DNA from 3 places in the Streptomyces sp. NPDC056144 genome. Region 3 is predicted to be linked to each of the others. Evidence: riboswitches for the same ligand, from Rfam matches in the RefSeq annotation. Region 3 holds a riboswitch; each other region holds the start of a gene.
The links. Region 3 has a riboswitch for thiamine pyrophosphate ahead of thiO (glycine oxidase ThiO). Riboswitches for the same ligand answer to the same signal wherever they lie in the genome.
Positions count from the first base shown of each region.

Region 1 (6,803 bases), on a different contig from region 3:
GGAGAAGATGGAGAAGGCCGTCGTGGTCGCCAAGGAGGACTTCGCCGCGATCCGCACCGGCCGTGCGCACCCGGCGATGTTCAACAAGATCGTGGCCGAGTACTACGGCGCCATCACCCCCATCAACCAGCTCGCGTCGTTCTCCGTGCCGGAGCCGCGCATGGCCGTGGTCACGCCGTTCGACAAGAGCGCGCTGCGCAACATCGAGCAGGCCATCCGCGACTCGGACCTGGGCGTGAACCCCAGCAACGACGGCAGCATCATCCGGGTGAACTTCCCCGAGCTGACCGAGGAGCGCCGCCGCGACTACATCAAGGTCGCCCGGACCAAGGCCGAGGACTCCAAGGTCTCCATCCGCGCCGTGCGCCGCAAGGCCAAGGACGCCCTCGACAAGCTCGTCAAGGACAAGGAAGCGGGCGAGGACGAGGTGCGCCGCGCCGAGAAGGAGCTGGACGACCTCACGGCGAAGCACGTCGCCCAGGTCGACGAGCTGCTCAAGCACAAGGAAGCCGAGCTCCTCGAGGTCTGATGAACGACTCTTCCTGGGGGCCCGCGGCCGGTACCGGCCGCGGGGGACCCGACCAGGGGCCCGCCCCGGCGGGTCCCGCACACGATCGGCATCAGGCGGCGCAGACTCGGCCCATGCCCATCGTGCCCGACGTTCCCTCCGGCGGATTCCAGGACGGTCACGGCCGGGGGGCCGCTCACCCGAGCGGTCCCCTGTTCCGTGACGACACGCCGCACGAGCACCCGCAGGAGCCCATGCCCAGCCCCGCCCCGCCTTCCCCGCCCGCGCCGCCGGCGCCCCGGCAGAAGAAGAGCGCGGGTCGTGACCTGGGCGCGGCCATAGGGGTCGGTGTCGGACTCGGCGCCGTCATCGTCGCGTCGCTGTTCATCTGGAAGCCGGCGTTCGTCGGCGTGATAGCGGTCGCGGTCGTCGTCGGTCTGTGGGAGCTCACCTCCCGCCTCCAGGAGCGCAAGGCCATCAAGGCCCCGCTGGTGCCGCTCGCGGTCGGCGGCGCGGCGATGGTCGTCGCCGGATACGTCCGGGGCCCCGAGGGCGCCTGGGTGGCGATGGCGCTCACCGCGCTCGCGGTGCTCGTCTGGCGCATGACGGAGCCTCCCGAGGGCTACCTGAAGGACGTCACTGCGGGCGTGTTCGCCGCGTTCTACGTGCCGTTCCTGGCGACCTTCGTGGCGATGCTCCTGACCGCGGACGACGGCGCGTGGCGGGTGCTGACCTTCCTGATCCTCACCGTCGTCAGCGACACCGGGGCGTACGCGGTGGGCTGGCGCTTCGGCAAGCACAAGCTGGCCCCGAGGATCAGCCCCGGGAAGACCCGGGAGGGTCTCCTCGGCGCGGTCGCCTTCGCGATGGCCGCGGGCGCGCTGTGCATGGAGTTCCTGATCGACGGCGGGGTCTGGTGGCAGGGCCTGCTCCTCGGCCTTGCCGTGGCGGCGAGCGCGACGCTCGGCGACCTCGGCGAGTCGATGATCAAGCGCGACCTCGGCATCAAGGACATGGGCACGCTGCTGCCGGGCCACGGCGGCATCATGGACCGCTTGGACTCGCTGCTGCCGACGGCGCCGGTGGTGTGGCTGCTGCTCGCGCTGTTCGTCGGCACGACTTGACGGACAGCGGGTACTCTGGAAGGGCTCGTGGCGCGTGCGCCGCGGGCCCTTCGTTCGTCCCCGCCACCGCGGGGATGGTCCAGTGAGGTCTCCTGGCTCCGGCATCGTGGTGCCGTGCTCCCCGCCCGCCGCGGGGATGCCAGACCTCGTGCCGTCTGAGGAGACACCCCATCGTGGCCCGTCCTGTGCCCGGAGAACTCACTTTCGTCGCCCCCCGCGGAGCCAAGAAGCCGCCGCGGCACCTCGCCGACCTCACGCCCGCCGAGCGCAAGGAAGCCGTCGCCGCGATCGGCGAGAAGCCGTTCCGCGCCAAGCAGCTGTCCACGCACTACTTCGCGCGGTACGCCCACGACCCCGCCGAGTGGACGGACATCCCGGCCGCCTCGCGGGAGAAGCTGGCCGGGGAGCTGCTGCCCGACCTCATGTCCGTCGTGCGGCACATCTCGTGCGACGACGACACCACCCGCAAGACGCTGTGGCGGCTGCACGACGGCACGCTCGTCGAGTCGGTGCTCATGCGCTACCCGGACCGGGTGACCATGTGCATCTCCTCGCAGGCCGGCTGCGGCATGAACTGCCCGTTCTGCGCGACCGGGCAGGCCGGCCTCGACCGGAACCTGTCGACCGCCGAGATCGTGCACCAGATCGTCGACGGCATGCGAGCCCTGCGCGACGGCGAGGTCCCGGGCGGTCCCGCGCGGCTCTCCAACATCGTCTTCATGGGCATGGGCGAGCCGCTCGCCAACTACAAGCGGGTCGTCGGCGCCATCCGCCGTCTCACCGACCCCGAGCCCGACGGCCTCGGCCTCTCCCAGCGCGGCATCACGGTCTCCACCGTCGGCCTCGTGCCCGCGATGCTGCGCTTCGCCGACGAGGGCTTCAAGTGCCGTCTCGCCGTCTCGCTGCACGCCCCGGACGACGAGCTGCGCGACACCCTCGTGCCCGTCAACACGCGCTGGAAGGTCCGCGAGGTCCTCGACGCCGCCTGGGAGTACGCGGAGAAGTCCGGCCGCCGGATCTCCATCGAGTACGCGCTCATCCGCGACATCAACGACCAGGCCTGGCGCGGCGACCTCCTCGGCCGCCTCCTCAAGGGCAAGCGGGTGCACGTCAACCTCATCCCGCTCAACCCGACGCCCGGCTCGAAGTGGACGGCCTCCCGCCCCGAGGACGAGAAGGCCTTCGTCGACGCCATCGCGCGCCACGGCGTGCCGGTGACCGTCCGCGACACCCGAGGTCAGGAGATCGACGGTGCCTGTGGACAGCTGGCGGCCGCCGAGCGCTGAGCTTGTACTCTGTGCTCGCACACATCTTCATATTCCGACAGGGGAGCGCCACAGCGCTGAGAGTGCGGTAACCGTAGACCGCAGACCCTCTGAACCTTGCCCCGGTCATTCGGGGTAGGAAGTTCGGTCGTTTACTCAAGCTGTTGCGCCCTGCCCGCGTCCGGTCTCCTCCGGACGCGGGCAGGGCCGCGTCTCTTCCTGGTCATACCCAGGAGGACAATCCAGTGAGCATCAAGAAGGCCGCCGCCGTCGCGCTCGTCGCGGCGCTCGGCGTCACCACCCTCGCCGCGTGCGGTGGCGACTCCGACTCCGGCACGAAGAAGGACGCGGCCGGCAAGTCCGGAGCGCCCGCGCCGAAGAACGTCACCCTCGTGACCCACGACTCGTTCGCCGCCTCCAAGGAGGTCCTGGCGGACTTCACGAAGCAGACCGGCTTCACCGTCAAGGTGCTCAAGGCCGGTGACGCGGGCGAGGCGGTCAACAAGGAGATCCTGACCAAGGGCTCCCCGCAGGGCGACGTCTTCTTCGGCGTCGACAACACCCTGCTCTCCCGCGCCCTCGACAACGGGATCTTCGTCCCGTACGAGGCGAAGGGCCTGGACCGGGTCCCGGAGGCGTACCTGCTCGACAAGGAGCACCGGGTCACGCCCGTCGACTCCGGTGACATCTGCGTCAACTACGACAAGAAGTACTTCGCCGACAAGAAGCTCGCGCCGCCGGTGACCTTCGACGACCTCGCGAAGCCGGCGTACAAGGACCTACTCGTCGTCGAGAACCCCGAGCGGTCCTCCCCGGGCCTCGGCTTCCTCCTCGGCACGGCCGCGAAGTACGGCGACGAGGGCTGGCAGGACTACTGGAAGAAGCTCAAGGCCAACGGCGTGAAGACCGTGGACAGCTGGGAGCTCGCCTACAACCAGGAGTTCTCCGGTTCGGCCGGCGGCAAGCAGGCCAAGGGCGACCGGCCGCTCGTCGTCTCCTACGCCTCCAGCCCGCCGGTCGAGGTGCTCTACGGCGAGCCGCAGCCGAAGGTGGCGCCGACCGGCGTCTCCACCGGCACCTGCTTCCGGCAGACCGAGTTCGCGGGCCTGCTGAACGGGGCGAAGAACCCCGAGGGCGGCAAGGCGCTGATCGACTTCCTGATCTCGAAGAAGTTCCAGGAGGACATGCCGCTCCAGATGTTCGTCAACCCGGTCGCGAAGGACGCGGCGCTGCCGGAGCTCTTCACGAAGCACGGCGTGGTCGTCGACAAGCCGGAGACCATGGCGCCCGACAAGATCGCGGCCAACCGTGACGCGTGGATCCAGCAGTGGTCGTCGCTCGTCCTGAAGTGACCTCCCGCCCGGCACCTCGCCCGAAGGGGAGCGCGGCGCGGCTGGGGCTGATGGCCCTGCCCGTCGCGTTCTTCGCCGTCTTCTTCGCCTGGCCGGTCGTGTCGATCGTCGACCGGGGCCTCAGGCCCGACGGCTCCTGGGACCTCGGCCGGATCGGGGAGACCCTGACCCGGCCCGACATCCTGGACGTGCTCGGCTTCACGGTGTGGCAGGCGCTCGCCTCCACCGCCCTGACGCTGCTGGTCGCGCTGCCGGGGGCGTACGTCTTCGCGCGCTTCGACTTCCCCGGCAAGGGCGTGCTGCGGGCCGTCGTCACCGTCCCGTTCGTACTGCCGACGGTGCTCGTCGGTACGGCGTTCCTCGCGCTCGTCGGCCGGAACGGGCTGACGGACCAGCTGTGGGGCCTGCGGCTCGACACGAGCGTGTGGGCGATCCTCCTCGCCCACGTCTTCTTCAACTACGCGGTCGTCGTCCGGACCGTCGGCGGCCTCTGGTCGCAGCTCGACCCGCGCCAGGAGGAGGCCGCCCGGGTCCTCGGCGCCTCCCGCTGGACGGCCTGGCGGACGGTGACCCTGCCCGCGCTCGGGCCGGCCGTGTCGGCGGCGGCCCTGATGGTCTTCCTCTTCACCTTCACCTCCTTCGGCGTCGTCCAGATCCTCGGCGGGGACCAGTACTCCACCCTGGAGGCCGAGATCTACCGGCAGACGGCCCGGCTGCTCGACCTGCGCACGGCCGCCGTCCTCACCCTCGTCCAGTTCGCGGCCGTCGGCGCGATCCTCGCCGTGCACGCCCGGACGGTACGGAGACGGGAGACCGCGCTGCGGCTCGTACCGCCCGAGCGGACCGCGCGCCGGCCGCGCGGCGCCGGGCAGTGGGCGCTGCTCGGCGGCGTCCTCGTCTCGGTGGCGCTGCTGATCCTGCTGCCGCTCGGTGTGCTCGTCGAGCGGTCCTTCGCGGGACCCGACGGGTACGGCCTGCGGTACTACCGGGCGCTCGGCGAGATCGACGACTCCGGGACCTTCCTCGTACCGCCGCTCGAAGCCATCGGGAACTCGCTGCGGTACGCGGGCGCCGCGACGGCCATCGCCGTGCTGATCGGCGGGCTCGCGGCGGCGGCGCTCACCCGGCGGGCCGGGCGGCTCGTGCGCGGCTTCGACGCGCTGCTCATGCTGCCGCTCGGGGTGTCGGCGGTCACCGTCGGCTTCGGCTTCCTCATCACCCTCGACGAGCCGCCCTTCGACCTGCGGGCCAGCTGGATCCTCGTACCGCTCGCGCAGGCCCTGGTCGGCGTGCCCTTCGTCGTACGGACGATGCTGCCGGTGCTCAGGGCGGTGGACGAGCGACTGCGGGAGGCGGCGGCCGTGCTCGGTGCCTCGCCGTGGCGGGGCTGGCGGGAGGTGGACCTGCCGATGGTGCGGCGGGCGCTGCTCATCGCCGCCGGGTTCGCCTTCGCCGTCTCGCTCGGAGAGTTCGGCGCGACCGTCTTCATCGCCCGGCCGGACGCCCCGACGCTGCCGGTCGCGGTGGCCCGGCTCCTCGGGCGGCCCGGCGAGCTCAACTACGGACAGGCCATGGCCCTGTCGACGATTCTGATGGTGGTGTGCGCGGTGTCCCTGCTGCTGCTCGAACGGCTGCGCACCGACCGGACCTCCGGGGAGTTCTGATGCTGTCGATCGAGAACGCGACCGTACGGTTCGGGGAGCGGGCCGCGCTCGACGCCGTCGGCCTGGAGGTCGCCGAGCACGAGACCGTGTGCGTCCTCGGCCCGAGCGGCAGCGGCAAGTCCACGCTGCTGCGGGTGGTCGCCGGGCTCCAGGGCCTCGACGGCGGCCGGGTGCTGCTCGGCGGGGCCGACCAGGCGGGGGTGCCGACGCACAAGCGGGGTGTCGGACTGATGTTCCAGGACCACCAGCTGTTCCCGCAGAAGGACGTCGGCGGGAACATCGCCTTCGGGCCCCGGATGCGCGGCGCCGACCGGGCCGAGCGGGCGGAGCGCGTACGGGAGCTTCTCGACCTCGTCGGGCTGCCGGGGGCGGAGAAGCGCTCCGTCGCCACGCTCTCCGGCGGCGAACAGCAGCGGGTGGCGCTGGCCAGGGCGCTCGCGCCGCGGCCCCGGCTGCTGATGCTGGACGAGCCGCTCGGGCAGCTCGACCGGGGGCTGCGGGAGCGGCTCGTCGTCGAGCTGCGGCAGCTCTTCGGGCGGCTCGGGACGACGGTCCTCGCCGTCACCCACGACCAGGGCGAGGCCTTCGCGCTCGCCGACCGGGTCGTCGTCATGCGGGACGGGCGGATCGCCCAGTCGGGCGCGCCCGTCGAGGTGTGGTCGCGGCCGGCCTCGGAGTTCGTGGCGCGCTTCCTCGGCTTCGAGAACGTGGTGGCGGCACGGGTGGACGGCACGGTCGCCGAGACCGCCTGGGGGCCGGTGCCGGTGCCGGAGGGCTCGCCGCGGGGCGAGCGACGGCTGCTCGTACGGCCCGGGGGCGTGCGGCTCACGGCGGACGGCGGCTGGACGGTCGCGTCGCGCACCTTCCGGGGCAGCCATGTCCTGGTACGG
Region 1 covers NZ_JBHJVF010000003.1:626,854-633,656, forward strand. The annotation lists gene frr (ribosome recycling factor) at 1-529, shown strand, start outside; gene ACFC0Z_RS13720 (phosphatidate cytidylyltransferase) at 529-1,632, shown strand; gene rlmN (23S rRNA (adenine(2503)-C(2))-methyltransferase RlmN) at 1,806-2,918, shown strand; TPP riboswitch at 2,948-3,057, shown strand; gene ACFC0Z_RS13730 (thiamine ABC transporter substrate binding subunit) at 3,143-4,249, shown strand; gene ACFC0Z_RS13735 (ABC transporter permease) at 4,300-5,913, shown strand; gene ACFC0Z_RS13740 (ABC transporter ATP-binding protein) at 5,913-6,803, shown strand, end outside.
Region 1: another riboswitch for thiamine pyrophosphate. It lies ahead of ACFC0Z_RS13730 (thiamine ABC transporter substrate binding subunit); the one in region 3 lies ahead of thiO (glycine oxidase ThiO).

Region 2 (6,803 bases), on a different contig from region 3:
ACGGTGGTGGAGGGGTCCATGACTCAGGGGGCCGGGCAGGAGCCCGTGGTGCGCACGGCGACATTGCGCGACTTCCGCGTACCGCCGTACGCCCTGGTACCCGTACAGGGCCACGCCGTCGAGCCGCCCTCGGCGGAGCAGCCGCGCCCGGAGCCCGCGCCCGCTCCGGCAGACCCGACCCTCCTCCTGGGCCGCCGCCTCGCGCCCGTGGAGGACCACGGAGCGACCGCCCCGGTCCGGGACATCGGAACGACGCCCCCGGTCCAGGACACCAGCGTGCCCGCCCCGGTCCAGGACACCAGCGTGCCCGCCCCGGTCCAGGACACCAGCTCGACCGCCCCGGTCCAGGACATCGGAGCACCCGCCCCGGTCCCGGAGTCCGGAGCGACCGCGGCCGCCACCCCCGCCGTCTCCTCCATCGTCTCCGTCGCCACCGGCCACCACCCCGGCAACGGCTTCCCCCAGGGCGAGCCCCCCGCCGACTACACCCCGACCGAGCGCGACCTCCCGGTCATCCAGCGCGGCGACACCCTCCAGGTCCCGGTCACCCCCGACGCCGCCGCCACGCCCGAGCGCGCCTCCGCGCCGGCCGACGGCCCCGGTCCGCTGTACGTCGTCGGCGACGTCCACGGCTACCTCGACGAACTCCTGGCCGCCCTCCGCGCCCAGGGCCTCGTCGACGAGAACGGCGGCTGGGCCGCGGGCAACGCGCGCCTGTGGTTCCTCGGCGACTTCACCGACCGCGGCCCCGACGGCATCGGCGTCATCGACCTCGTCATGCGGCTCTCCGCCGAGGCCGCCGCCGCCGGCGGCTACTGCAAGGCCCTCATGGGCAACCACGAACTGCTGCTCATCGGCGCCAAGCGCTTCGCCGACACCCCGGTCAACTCCGGCGCGGGCACCGCCACCTTCCAGGCGGCCTGGCTGCTCAACGGCGGGCAGAAGCACGACATGGACCGGCTCCAGGACGTCCACCTCCAGTGGATGTCCCGGCTCGACGCCGTGGTCCTGGAGGACGACCACCTCCTCCTGCACTCCGACACCACCGCGTACCTCGAGTACGGCGAGAGCATCGAGGACGTCAACGAGACGGTCCACGAGATCCTCACCCGCAGCGACGCCGACGAGGTCTGGGACCTGTTCCGGAAGTTCACCAAGCGCTTCGCGTTCCGCGACGACGAGACCGGTCCGCCGGCCGTGCAGGAGCTCCTCTCCACCTACGGCGGCCACCGGATCGTGCACGGCCACAGCCCCATCCCGTACCTCCTCGGCCAGGTCGGCGGGGAGGAGGACGAGGGCGACGGCGGCCCCGTCGTCGACGGACCGCACGTGTACGCGGACGGGCTCGCCATCGCCATGGACGGCGGCGTGACCATGGCCGGAAAGCTGCTGGTCGTCCAACTCCCCCTGAACGACTGACGCATAACCCAGCGCATCCGGGGAAGGCGATTTCCGGAAACACCCTGTCAGCCCGTGGTGTCGCCGCAATACCATCGGACCATCCGTAGCAGGCTCTCCTCCGTTTCCGCCCGACCGGCCGTTCTCCGCGGCTGATCCGGGCCTGCGGAGCATCGGGGGATGCACATGAACGTGGCTCCGTACCTGCTGACCGAGGACCGCGCCGAGTACGAGCGTGTCCTCGACGACGCACTGAGCACCGCGCACACACGTCCGGAACTTGCCGGAGTCGGGACGCGGCTGACGACCGCACAGCTGCGCGCCATGGCCGTGAACGCGACAGCGCTCATCACCACCGCGGCGGCGAGCGAGTACGCCCACTTCATCAAGGTCCGCGAGGAGGGGCGCGTCGCCGTCGCCACCCGCGTCCCCGCCCGGCAGGAGGGCTCCGGGGCCGGGATCGTCGCGATCCTCACGGTGATGGTGCCCGTGCTCGCCGGGTCGGCCGCGGTCATCTTCCTGCTGGTCGGCGCGGTGCTGCGGGCCCTCGCGCCCGGGCTGCGGTTCGGCACGACCCTCCTGACGGCCGGCCTGGTCTTCGGCACGCTCGCCGCCGCGGGCCTGGTCTGCGCGGGTGCGGGGCTCCTGCTGACCGCGCTGCGGAACAGCCCGACCGCGACGGACACCACTCCCGCCGCCCCGGAGGACGAACTCGCGCGCGCCCGCGAGGCCTGGCGTCAAGCCCTGCTCGAACGGGGGTTCGTCCCGTTCTTCCGCGACGCCCTCGCGGCGACCGAACCACCGGCCCCGCGGGACCCGTAGGCCGCTCGGGCCGGTGCTCCGGTCCGTTTCCCGCACCGACGGGACCGGCGTGACACCGGCACCGGCACCGGCTCTGGTCTCCCACGCCAAGCGGGGGACCGGCCCCCCGACCGGTCCCCCGTTCCCCCGTCGGGCCGGTCAGTCGGCCAGCGGCAGGTAGACGCGGTTGCCGGAGGCCGCGAACTCCTTCGACTTCTCCGCCATCCCGGCCTCGATCTCCTGCTGCGTCCCCCCGTGCTCACGCCGGATGTCCTGGGAGATCCGCATCGAGCAGAACTTCGGCCCGCACATCGAGCAGAAGTGCGCCGTCTTCGCGGGCTCCGCCGGCAGCGTCTCGTCGTGGAACTCGCGGGCGGTGACCGGGTCGAGGGCCAGGTTGAACTGGTCCTCCCAGCGGAACTCGAACCGCGCGTCCGAGAGCGCGTCGTCCCACTCCTGTGCGCCCGGGTGGCCCTTGGCCAGGTCCGCGGCGTGGGCGGAGATCTTGTACGTGATGACGCCGGTCTTCACGTCGTCCTTGTTCGGCAGGCCCAGGTGCTCCTTGGGCGTGACGTAGCAGAGCATCGCCGTGCCCCACCAGGCGATCATCGCGGCGCCGATGCCCGAGGTGATGTGGTCGTACGCGGGCGCGACGTCCGTGGTCAGCGGGCCGAGCGTGTAGAACGGGGCCTCCTCGCAGATCTCCTGCTGGAGGTCGATGTTCTCCTTGATCTTGTGCATCGGGACGTGGCCCGGGCCCTCGATCATCGTCTGCACGTTGTGGCGCTTGGCGATCGTGTTCAGCTCGCCGAGGGTCTTCAGCTCCGCGAACTGCGCCTCGTCGTTGGCGTCGGCGATCGATCCGGGGCGCAGCCCGTCGCCGAGCGAGTACGTGACGTCGTACGCCGCGAGGATCTCGCAGAGCTCCTCGAAGTTCGTGTAGAGGAAGTTCTCCTTGTGGTGCGCGAGGCACCAGGCGGCCATGATCGAGCCGCCTCGCGAGACGATGCCGGTCTTGCGGCGCGCGGTGAGGGGCACGTACGGCAGGAGCACGCCGGCGTGGACCGTCATGTAGTCGACGCCCTGCTCGGCCTGCTCGATGACCGTGTCCTTGTAGATCTCCCAGGTCAGGTCCTCGGCCTTGCCGTCGACCTTCTCCAGCGCCTGGTAGAGCGGCACGGTGCCGATCGGCACGGGGGAGTTGCGCAGCACCCACTCGCGGGTCGTGTGGATGTTGCGGCCGGTGGACAGGTCCATGACCGTGTCGGCGCCCCACTTGGTCGCCCAGGTCATCTTCTCCACCTCCTCCTCGATGGAGGAGGTGACGGCCGAGTTGCCGATGTTGGCGTTGACCTTCACCAGGAACCGCTTGCCGATGATCATCGGCTCGATCTCCGGGTGGTTGACGTTCGCGGGGAGCACCGCGCGGCCCGCGGCGATCTCCTCCCGCACGACCTCGGGGGAGACGTTCTCGCGGATCGCGACGTACTCCATCTCCGGGGTGATCTCGCCCCGGCGGGCGTACGCGAGCTGGGTCACCGCCTGGCCGTCGCGGCCCCGGCGCGGCAGGCGTGGGCGGCCGGGGAAGACGGCGTCGAGGTTCTTGAGCCCGCCGCCGCGGGGCGAGGTGTGCTTGATGCCGTCGTCCTCGGGGCGGACCGGCCGGCCCGCGTACTCCTCGGTGTCGCCGCGCGCGATGATCCAGTTCTCGCGCAGCGGCGCGAGGCCCCGCCGCACGTCGGTGTCGACGGTGGGATCGGTGTACGGCCCCGACGTGTCGTAGAGCGTCACGTCCTTGCCGTTGGTGAGGTGCACCTGACGGACCGGCACCCGGATGTCGGGGCGGGAACCCTCGACGTACCCCTTGTGCCAGCCCGGCGTGCGCTCCTGCGGGCTGTTCTGGTCGGAGGCAGGCGTGCGTGCATCCTGAATGGTCATGAGACCGAATCTCCCTACGCCGGCATTACCCGGTAACAGGTTCGGCGGTCGGCGCAGCCTCCTCCCGTACGACGTACATCGGTACGCGCGTACGGTGATCAGCGCCCTCTCAGCCCGGTGCTCCGAGCTCCCGCGTGTGCAAAGGTGTCACCACGCTAGCGCCATCCCTGGCGTGCTGAACAGTGGGCCCTCGCCGTTCTTGCGATGATCGGTCGGTGACTTCCCCCCAGCAGACACCCGAGCCGCACGGCCACGACCATGCCCCCGGCACCTCGCACGGCCATGGTCACAGCCACAGTCACGGCCCCGCCGCCCCCGTCTCCCGGCATCTGCGCAAGGTCATCGCCGCGGTGCTGATCCCCTTCGCCACCGCCGTCGTGGTCGGGCTCGCGGTCCTGTGGCCAGGCGGCACCCCGGCGCACGAGCGCACGGGTGTCGGCTTCGACCGGCAGACCGAGCAGGGCACGGTGGTCTCCGTCGAGCAGGTCGACTGCAAGGACGTGAACGCCGCCCAGGTCCCGCCGACCGGCGACACCTCGACCGCGCAGGGCCGCGAGGCGGTCAACGCGCAGCAGGGGCAGTGCGAGAAGGCGACGATCGAGGTCACCAGCGGCCCCGACAAGGGGCGTACGTTCACCGAGATCGTGCAGCCAGACGCACCGCGCCAACTGCACGAGGGGCAGGGCGTGGTGGTGGCCTACGCCCCCGACGCACCCCACGACCTCCAGTACTCGGTGACGGACGTGAACCGGAAGGTGCCGATGGCACTGCTCGCGGGGATCTTCGCGCTGGCGGTGGTGGTCGTCGGCCGGATGCGGGGCGTCATGGCGCTCGTCGCCCTCGTGGTGAGCTTCCTGATCCTGACGTTCTTCATCCTGCCGGCGATCCTGGAGGGGTCGAACCCGCTGGTCGTGGCCGTGGTCGGATCGAGCGCGATCATGCTGATCGCGCTCTACATGTGCCACGGGCTCTCGGCGCGCACCTCGGTCGCCGTGCTCGGCACGCTGGTCTCGCTACTGCTGATCGGCCTGCTCGGTTCGCTCTTCATCGGCTGGGCCTCGCTCAGCGGCAACACCGACGACAACACCGGTCTGATCCACGGCCTGTACCCGGACATCGACATGTCCGGCCTGCTGCTCGCCAGCGTGATCATCGGCTCGCTGGGTGTCCTGGACGACGTGACCGTCACGCAGACCTCGGCGGTCTGGGAGCTGCACCAGGCCGATCCGCGCATGGGTCCGCGCGGTCTCTACCGGGCCGGGATCCGGATCGGCCGCGACCACATCGCCTCGGTGGTGAACACCCTGGTCCTCGCCTACGCGGGTGCCGCCCTGCCGCTGCTGCTGCTCTTCTCGATCGCGCAGAGCAGCATGGGCACGGTGGCCAACAGCGAGCTGGTCGCGGTGGAGATCGTCCGAACGCTGGTCGGTTCGATCGGACTGGTCGCCTCGGTGCCGGTCACCACCGCCCTCGCGGCGCTGGTGGTCTCCGCCGACCGGCCGGGACCCGATGGCGAGGGGAAGTCCCGGGTGGCAGTGGTACGGGGCGGTCGGCGGCGGCGCGCGAAGTAGGGACTTTCGGCAGGGGTCAGCCCGCGTTCTCCTCTGCCAGAATCCGGCCGAGTGCGGCTTCGAGGTTGTCCTCGAAGTCGCCGAGTGTCCTTTCCTGACCGAGCGGGACCAGCTTGTCCGTCCGGTCCAGGAACGCGACCAGCGGCGGCGCGCTGGCGCGGAAGAGGGCGCGGTCGGCACCCACCTGGAGGCGGATGGAGACGTCCGAGAGACCCTCCGGGTCCGTCGGCGCGATGTGCACGTCGCCGTCACCGCTCGGGCGGTTGATTCCGTCAAGCAGCAGTTCACGACCGAACGCCCAGGTCACGGGCGCGTCTCCGGGAAGGTGGAACGTCATCCGCACCGCGTAAGGATCCCGGGCCTCGTATCGCAGCTCGACAGGGATCTTGAAGCAGAGCTCCTCGGAGACGAGGAAGCTCATCAGGACCTCGGCCTGAACCGACTCTCGCATCATGTACCCCGCAGTAGATGAAGCTGTGTAAACACAGCTGCTGAAAGCTGTGACCGAAACGGCCAGGAATGATCCCCCGTGGCCCTCTTGACGCAATCGTGCTGTAAGCGCTAGCAGATCACAAGGAGTGATTTTTCAGATACTGATAGAGAACGCGAGCGAGCTGAAGAGCCTCCCGATCTCTGTACGTAGCCGCTCGACTGCCGGGAGCAACCGTTCTTCCTGGTGGAGGGGGAGGGAAATGGCCATTGCGGCCGCCGCGGAGCCCACGGTGATGGGGATGGCGGCGCAGACCGTGCCGAGCGCATATTCCTGACGCTCCACCAGGGGTTCCATACGGCCCAAATCGCCCAAACGGTCCAAAAGGACACGACGGTTACGCACCGTGTACGGAGTGATGGCTTCCACCGGGTGCCTGTCGAGGTGGTCTTGACGGCTTTTCAGATCGAGTTGACTCAGGAGGCATTGCCCGATCGCGTGGGCGTGCCCGGTCTCGCGGAAGTCGGCCCACTCGTCGACCGCGGGGGCCGAGGGAGTGTCGGCGACGGCGACGATCTCGATCTCGCCCTCGCGGTAGAGGGCGAAGTACACCGGCACACCGATCTCGTCCCGCCAGCGGGCAAGGGAGTCTTCGATCTTGATGC
Region 2 covers NZ_JBHJVF010000006.1:298,804-305,606, reverse strand. The annotation lists gene ACFC0Z_RS20755 (metallophosphoesterase) at 19-1,419, shown strand; gene ACFC0Z_RS20750 (hypothetical protein) at 1,579-2,220, shown strand; gene thiC (phosphomethylpyrimidine synthase ThiC) at 2,359-4,137, opposite strand; TPP riboswitch at 4,132-4,281, opposite strand; gene ACFC0Z_RS20740 (YibE/F family protein) at 4,353-5,708, shown strand; gene ACFC0Z_RS20735 (SsgA family sporulation/cell division regulator) at 5,725-6,159, opposite strand; gene ACFC0Z_RS20730 (IclR family transcriptional regulator) at 6,295-6,803, opposite strand, start outside.
Region 2: another riboswitch for thiamine pyrophosphate. It lies ahead of thiC (phosphomethylpyrimidine synthase ThiC); the one in region 3 lies ahead of thiO (glycine oxidase ThiO).

Region 3 (6,803 bases):
CAGCCGCAGGTACTTCTCCGGGTCGAAGAACATCTGGGTGATCGCGTAGTCGGCACCGGCGCGGCACTTGTCCACGAAGTGCCGGATGTCCGTGTCCCAGTCGGCGGAGCGCGGGTGCATCTCGGGGAAGGCGGCGACGCCGACGCAGAAGTCGCCGGACTCCTTGATGAGCCGGACGAGGTCGGCGGCGTACCGCACGCCCTCGGGGTGCTCGACCCACTCCCCCAGCGGGTCGCCGGCCGGGTCGCCGCGCAGCGCGAGCATGTTGCGGATGCCGGCGTCGGCGTACTGGCCGAGGACGTTGCGCAGCTCGGCGACCGAGTGGTCCACGGCCGTGAGGTGGGCGACGGGGGTGAGCGTGGTGTCGGAGGCGATCTTCTGGGTGGCCTTGACCGTGCCACCGCGGGTGGTGCCGCCGGCACCGTACGTCACGGAGACGAAGCTCGGGCCGACCGCCTCGACGCGGCGCATGGCGTTCCAGAGGACCTGCTCGCCCTTCTCGGTCCGGGGCGCGTAGAACTCGAAGGAGTACGACGTTTCACCGGCGGCGAGGATGTCGCGGACCGTGCGCGCACGGTCGGATCGGACGGAAGCGGTACCTAGGGCCATACCGGCAGGTTAGACGGGGGGCGCCGGGCTGCGTAGACCGCGTCCGAGTCGTGGACACGTTTTCGGACATTGTTCGGCCGAAGGTCGGGCCCCCGTGGCGCGGATTTCGCGCGCCTGTCGCCCCATGTCCGCTCCCCTCGGGGCGGCTGCCCCCTGGGGTCAGCTCCCGGCGCGCTCCCGTACGCGCTTCGCGAGGGCGGCCGTCGCGGCGGCCGGGTCCTCGGCCTCGGTGATGGCCCGGACGACGACGATCCGGCGGGCGCCCGCGTCCAGCACCTCGTCGAGGTTGGTCTCGTCGATGCCGCCGATGGCGAACCAGGGGCGGTCCTGGCCGAGCCCCGCCGCGTACCGCACGAGGTCGAGTCCGGGCGCGTACCGGCCGGGCTTGGTGGGGGTGGGCCAGCAGGGGCCGGTGCAGAAGTAGTCCACGCCGGGCTCGACGGCGGCGGCCGCCGCCTCGGCCTCGGAGTGGCAGGAACGGCCGGTCAGCACCTCGTCGCCGAGGATGGCGCGGGCGGCGGGGACGGGCAGGTCGCCCTGGCCGAGGTGGAGGACGTCGGAGCCGATGGCGTGGGCGACGTCGGCCCGGTCGTTCACCGCGAGGAGCTTGCCGTGCCGGCGGGCGGCCTCGGCGAAGACGGCGAGGTGCTCCAGCTCCTCGCCGGCCTCCATGCCCTTGTCGCGGAGCTGCACGATGTCCACGCCGGAGGAGAGCACGGCGTCGAGGAAGGCGGGCAGGTCGCCCTGGCGCTTCCGGGCGTCGGTGCAGAGGTAGAGCCGGGCGTCGGCGAGCCGCTCACGAGGCGTGGGCATGGGTGGGTTCCCCCCGTCGGTGGCGGGGTCTCCCCCGTCGGTGGCGCCGGTGGCGCGGCAGCCGGTCCTCGGTGGGCCGGCCGCCGCGTCACCCGCGCGTGGTGTCCTGGTGCGGTGCAGGCGTCAGATGGCGAGCGCCTGGGCGCGGCGCTTCACCTCCGTGCCGCGGTTCTCGTTGAGCGCCTGGGCGGGCGTGCCCGGCAGGCTCTCGTCCGGAGTGAAGAGCCACTCCAGCATCTCCTCGTCGGTGAAGCCGTCGTCCCGGAGGACGGTCAGGAGGCCGACGAGGCCCTTGACGATCTTGTCGCCCTGGATGAAGGCGGCGGGGATCTGCAGGGACCTGTTCTCGCCGCGGCGCACGGCGATGAGCTGGCCGTCCTTGATCAGCTGTCGTACGCGCAGCACGTCGATGTCGAGCGCCTCCGCGATGTCGGGCACGTAGAGCCAGGCGGGGACGAGCGCATCGATCTTTACGTCAATCTCGGTCACAGGACAAGCCTGCCATCCCGGACTGACAGTCGGTAGTCGGGCCCTCCGGTCGCCCGTCTACGCGGCGGCCGACTTCAGCGGGACGGCCGGATCGGCGGCGCGCTCGCGGTCGACCGGGGTGCCCGCCTCGATGAGCTTGCGGCCCTGGGCGAGGTCGCGGGGCCGTCCGACGGCGAGCAGCGCGACCGGGACCCCGGCGCGCAGCCACAGGACGGACCAGCTCTCGCCCGCCGGGTCGCCGCGCCACAGGAGCTCGTCGGCGTGGGCGTGGTGACCGGCGTACTGGACGAAGCGGCCGAACTGCTCGGACCAGAAGTACGGCACCGGGTCGTACGGGGCCGGGTCGGCGCCCGTGATGTCGGCCGCCACCGTGCGCGGGCCCTGGAGGGCGTTGTCCCAGTGGTGGACGAGGAGCCGCTCGCCGTAGCGGGCGGAGGGGTAGGAGGCGCAGTCGCCGACCGCGTACACCCCGGGCAGGCTGGTGCGCAGCCGGTCGTCGGCGGTGACGGCGCCGCTCGGGTCGAGGGCGATGCCGGAGCCGGCGAGCCAGCCGGTGGCGGGGCGGGCGCCGATGCCGACGACGACGGCGTCGGCGGGCAGCTCGCGGCCGTCGGCGAGGACGACCCGGCCGGGCGTGCCGGGGCGGATCGCCTCCACGCGCGCGTGGGTGAGGAGTTCGGCGCCGTTCTCCGCGTACCAGCCGGCCATGGGCCCGGTGACCTCGGCGGGGAGGGCTCCGGCGAGGGGGCGGTCGGCGGCCTCGACGACGGTGACCTCGCAGCCGGCCTCGCGCGCGGCGGTGACGAACTCGGCGCCGATCCAGCCCGCGCCGACGACCACGACGGCGTGGCGGCGCTCCAGGACGGGGGCGAGGCGGGCGGCGTCGTCGAGGGTGCGCAGGAGGTGGACGCCGGGGACGCCGTCGGCGCCGGGCAGGTTGACCGGGTGGGCGCCGGTGGCGAGGACGAGGACGTCGTACGGGACGGGTCCGGCCTCGGTGTCGATCTCGCGGTCGGCGGCGCGCAGCCCGAGGACGTCGAGGCCGAGGCGCAGCTCGACGCCGAGCTCCTCGAAGTCGACGTCGAAGGCGGAGTCCTCGGCCTTGCCGAGGAGGACCGCCTTGGAGAGCGGGGGCCGGTCGTAGGGCTGGTGGGGCTCGGCGCCGATGAGGGTCACGGGGCCGGTGAAGCCCTGCTCCCGGAGGGCGACGGCGGTCTGCACGCCCGCCATTCCGGCGCCGACGATCACGACGTGCTGCTGTGCCTGCTTCTGCTCGCTCACCCGCCCACCTTACGCATCTGACGGACCGTCAGGAAGGGAGGGGCCTGTGACCCCCCGTCGACGCGGGCTAGTCTGGCGGGCGTAAAGCACTCGCGGGAGCCCGGACGCACCGGGCTGAGAGGGAGGCTGGCCGGCCTCCGACCGTACGAACCTGATCCGGGTCATGCCGGCGAAGGGAGGGGCTGGACGCCCATGCGTTCTTCCGATGTCCTCGTGGTCGGGGGCGGCATCATCGGCCTGGTCACGGCCTGGCGGGCCGCGCGGCGCGGCCTGCGCACCGCCGTGGCCGACCCGGACCCGGGCGGCGGCGCCGCGCGGGTCGCGGCCGGGATGCTCGCCGCCGTCACCGAACTCCACTACGGCGAGGAGACCCTGCTCGGGCTCAACCTCGCCTCCGCGGAGCGCTATCCGTCGTTCGTCGCCGAGCTGGAGGAGGCGACCGGTCACGACACCGGCTACCGCGCCTGCGGCACCCTCGCCGTCGCCCTCGACGCCGACGACCGCGCCCACCTGCGCGAACTCCACGCGCTCCAGACCCGCTGCGGCCTCACCTCGGAGTGGCTCAGCGGCCGCGACTGCCGCCGCCTCGAACCCATGCTCGCGCCCGGCGTGCGCGGCGGGCTCCGGGTGGACGGCGACCACCAGGTGGACCCGCGCCGGCTCGCCGACGCGCTCCTCGTCGCCTGCGAGCGGGCCGGGGTGGTCTTCCACCGCGCCCGGGCCGAGCGCCTGACGGTCGCCCGGGACCGGGCCACCGGAGCCGTACTCACCGGTGGCGAGGAGCTGACGGCCGACCAGGTCGTCCTGGCGGCCGGCAGCCTGAGCGGACGCCTCGCGGGCGTGCCGGAGGAGGTCCTTCCGCCGGTCCGCCCGGTGAAGGGCCAGGTCCTGCGGCTGCGGATTCCCGCCCCGTACGCCCCCTTCCTCTCCCGTACCGTCCGCGCGGTCGTCCGCGGCAGCCACGTCTACCTCGTGCCGCGCGCGAACGGCGAGCTCGTCGTCGGCGCGACCAGCGAGGAGCTCGGCTGGGACACGACGGTGACGGCGGGCGGGGTGTACGAGCTCCTCCGCGACGCGCACGAACTCGTCCCCGGCCTCACCGAGCTCCCGCTCACCGAGACCCGCGCCGGGCTGCGCCCCGCGTCCCCCGACAACGCGCCGCTGCTCGGCCCCACCGCCCTGCCCGGCCTCCACCTGGCCACCGGCCACTACCGCAACGGGGTGCTGCTCACCCCCGTCACCGGCGACGTCATGGCGGAGGTGCTCACGACGGGCGCCCTCCCGCCGGAGGCGCGCGCCTTCACCCCCCGCCGATTCGCCCCCGCACGCCAGGAGCAGCCCGCATGACCCAGCACGTGCACGTGTCCGTGAACGGGGAGCCGAGGGAACTCGCCGCCCCGACCACCCTCGACGCCCTCGTCACCGCCCTCACCACGGCCCGCTCCGGGGTCGCGGCGGCGCTCAACGAGACGGTGGTGCCGCGCGGGGAGTGGGCGACGACGGTGCTCGGCGACGGCGACCGGGTGGAAGTCCTCACCGCGGTCCAGGGAGGCTGAGCACCATGTCCGACGACATCCTCAGGCTCGCCGGGACGGACCTCACCTCCCGCCTGATCATGGGCACGGGCGGCGCGCCCAGCCTCGACGTCCTGGAACGCTCCCTCGTCGCGAGCGGTACGGAGCTGACCACGGTCGCCATGCGGCGCCTGGACCCGACGGTCCAGGGCTCGGTCCTCTCCGTCCTCGACCGGCTCGGCATCCGGGTCCTGCCGAACACGGCCGGCTGCTACACCGCGGGCGAGGCCGTCCTCACGGCCCGGCTCGCGCGGGAGGCCCTCGGCACGGACTGGATCAAGCTGGAGGTCGTCGCCGACGAGCGGACGCTGCTCCCCGACGGGGAGGAGCTCCTCGCCGCCGCCGAGACCCTGGTCGACGACGGCTTCACCGTCCTCCCCTACACCAACGACGACCCGGTCCTCGCCCGGAAGCTGGAGGACGTCGGCTGCGCGGCGATCATGCCCCTCGGCTCCCCGATCGGCTCGGGCCTCGGCATCCGGAACCCGCACAACTTCCAGCTGATCGTGGAACGGGCCCAGGTCCCCGTGATCCTGGACGCGGGCGCGGGCACGGCGTCGGACGCGGCGCTCGCGATGGAGCTGGGGTGCGCGGCGGTGATGCTGGCCTCGGCGGTGACGCGGGCGCAGGAGCCGGTGCTGATGGCCTCGGCGATGCGGCACGCGGTGGAGGCCGGGCGGCTGGCGTGGCGGGCGGGACGCATCCCCCGCCGCCACTTCGCCGAAGCGTCCTCCCCCACGACGGGCCTCCCCCGCCTGGACCCCGAACGCCCGGCGTTCTGACCCCCGGCCCCGTCGCCCGCGAGGCGCTCGTCACAGGTTCGACGCAGTACGGGGGCGACGGGGCAGGGGGCCCCTGACCGGCTCGTAGACTCGACGCCGTGGACACGACCCTTCAGGACCCCCTCGTCGGGCGGCTGCTCGACGGCCGCTACCGCGTCGACGCGCGCATCGCCGTCGGCGGGATGGCCACGGTCTACCGGGCCGTGGACACCCGCCTCGACCGCGTCCTCGCGCTCAAGGTGATGCACCCCTCCCTCGCCACCGACGCCGCCTTCGTCGAGCGCTTCATCCGCGAGGCGAAGTCCGTCGCGAGGCTCGCGCACCCGAACGTCGTCGGCGTCTTCGACCAGGGCGCCGAGGGCGCCTACGTCTACCTGGCCATGGAGTACGTCGCCGGCTGCACCCTCCGCGACGTGCTGCGCGAGCGCGGCGCCCTCGCGCCCCGCGCCGCGCTCGACATCCTGGAGCCCGTCCTCGCCGCGCTCGGCGCCGCCCACCGCGCCGGTTTCGTGCACCGCGACATGAAGCCGGAGAACGTCCTCATAGGGGACGACGGCCGCGTCAAGGTCGCCGACTTCGGCCTCGTGCGCGCCGTCGGCTCCGCGACCGCCACCACCGGCTCGGTCCTCGGCACCGTCTCGTACCTCGCGCCGGAGCAGATCGAGCACGGCACCGCCGACACCCGCGCCGACGTGTACGCCTGCGGTGTCGTGCTGTACGAGATGCTGACCGGCGCCAAGCCGCACGACGGCGACACCCCCGCCCAGGTCCTCTACCGGCACCTCCACACCGACGTCCCGGCCCCTTCCGCCGCCGTCCCCGGCCTCGCCGTGGAGCTGGACGAGCTGGTCGCGGCCGCGACCGCCCGCAATCCCGAGGTCCGCCCGCACGACGCCGTCGCCCTGCTCGCCCTGCTCCGCGAGGCCCGCGCGGCGCTCGGCGACGAGCAGCTGGACGCCGAGCCCCCGCAGGCCCGCTCCGGCGCCCGGGACACCGCCGACGACCGGACCTCCGTCATCGCCCGCGCCGTACCGGCCGAGGCGGACGGCGGCGACGAGCGGCAGCCCGTCCAGCACACGAACGTCATGCCCACCCCCGTGCCGCCGCCCCCGGCCACTCGCGCAGCCGGCCGCCGGAGACCGCCCCGCGGCCCCCTCACGATCGTCCTCGCCGTGCTGCTCCTCCTCGGCCTCGGTACCGGCGTCTGGTACATCAATTCCGGCCAGTTCACCCGCGTCCCCGCCGTCCTCGGCCA
Region 3 covers NZ_JBHJVF010000007.1:174,833-181,635, reverse strand. The annotation lists gene metF (methylenetetrahydrofolate reductase [NAD(P)H]) at 1-609, opposite strand, end outside; gene thiE (thiamine phosphate synthase) at 769-1,422, opposite strand; gene ACFC0Z_RS22535 (Rv2175c family DNA-binding protein) at 1,546-1,911, opposite strand; gene ACFC0Z_RS22530 (NAD(P)/FAD-dependent oxidoreductase) at 1,969-3,192, opposite strand; TPP riboswitch at 3,275-3,387, shown strand; gene thiO (glycine oxidase ThiO) at 3,385-4,539, shown strand; gene thiS (sulfur carrier protein ThiS) at 4,536-4,748, shown strand; gene ACFC0Z_RS22515 (thiazole synthase) at 4,754-5,548, shown strand; gene pknB (Stk1 family PASTA domain-containing Ser/Thr kinase) at 5,647-6,803, shown strand, end outside.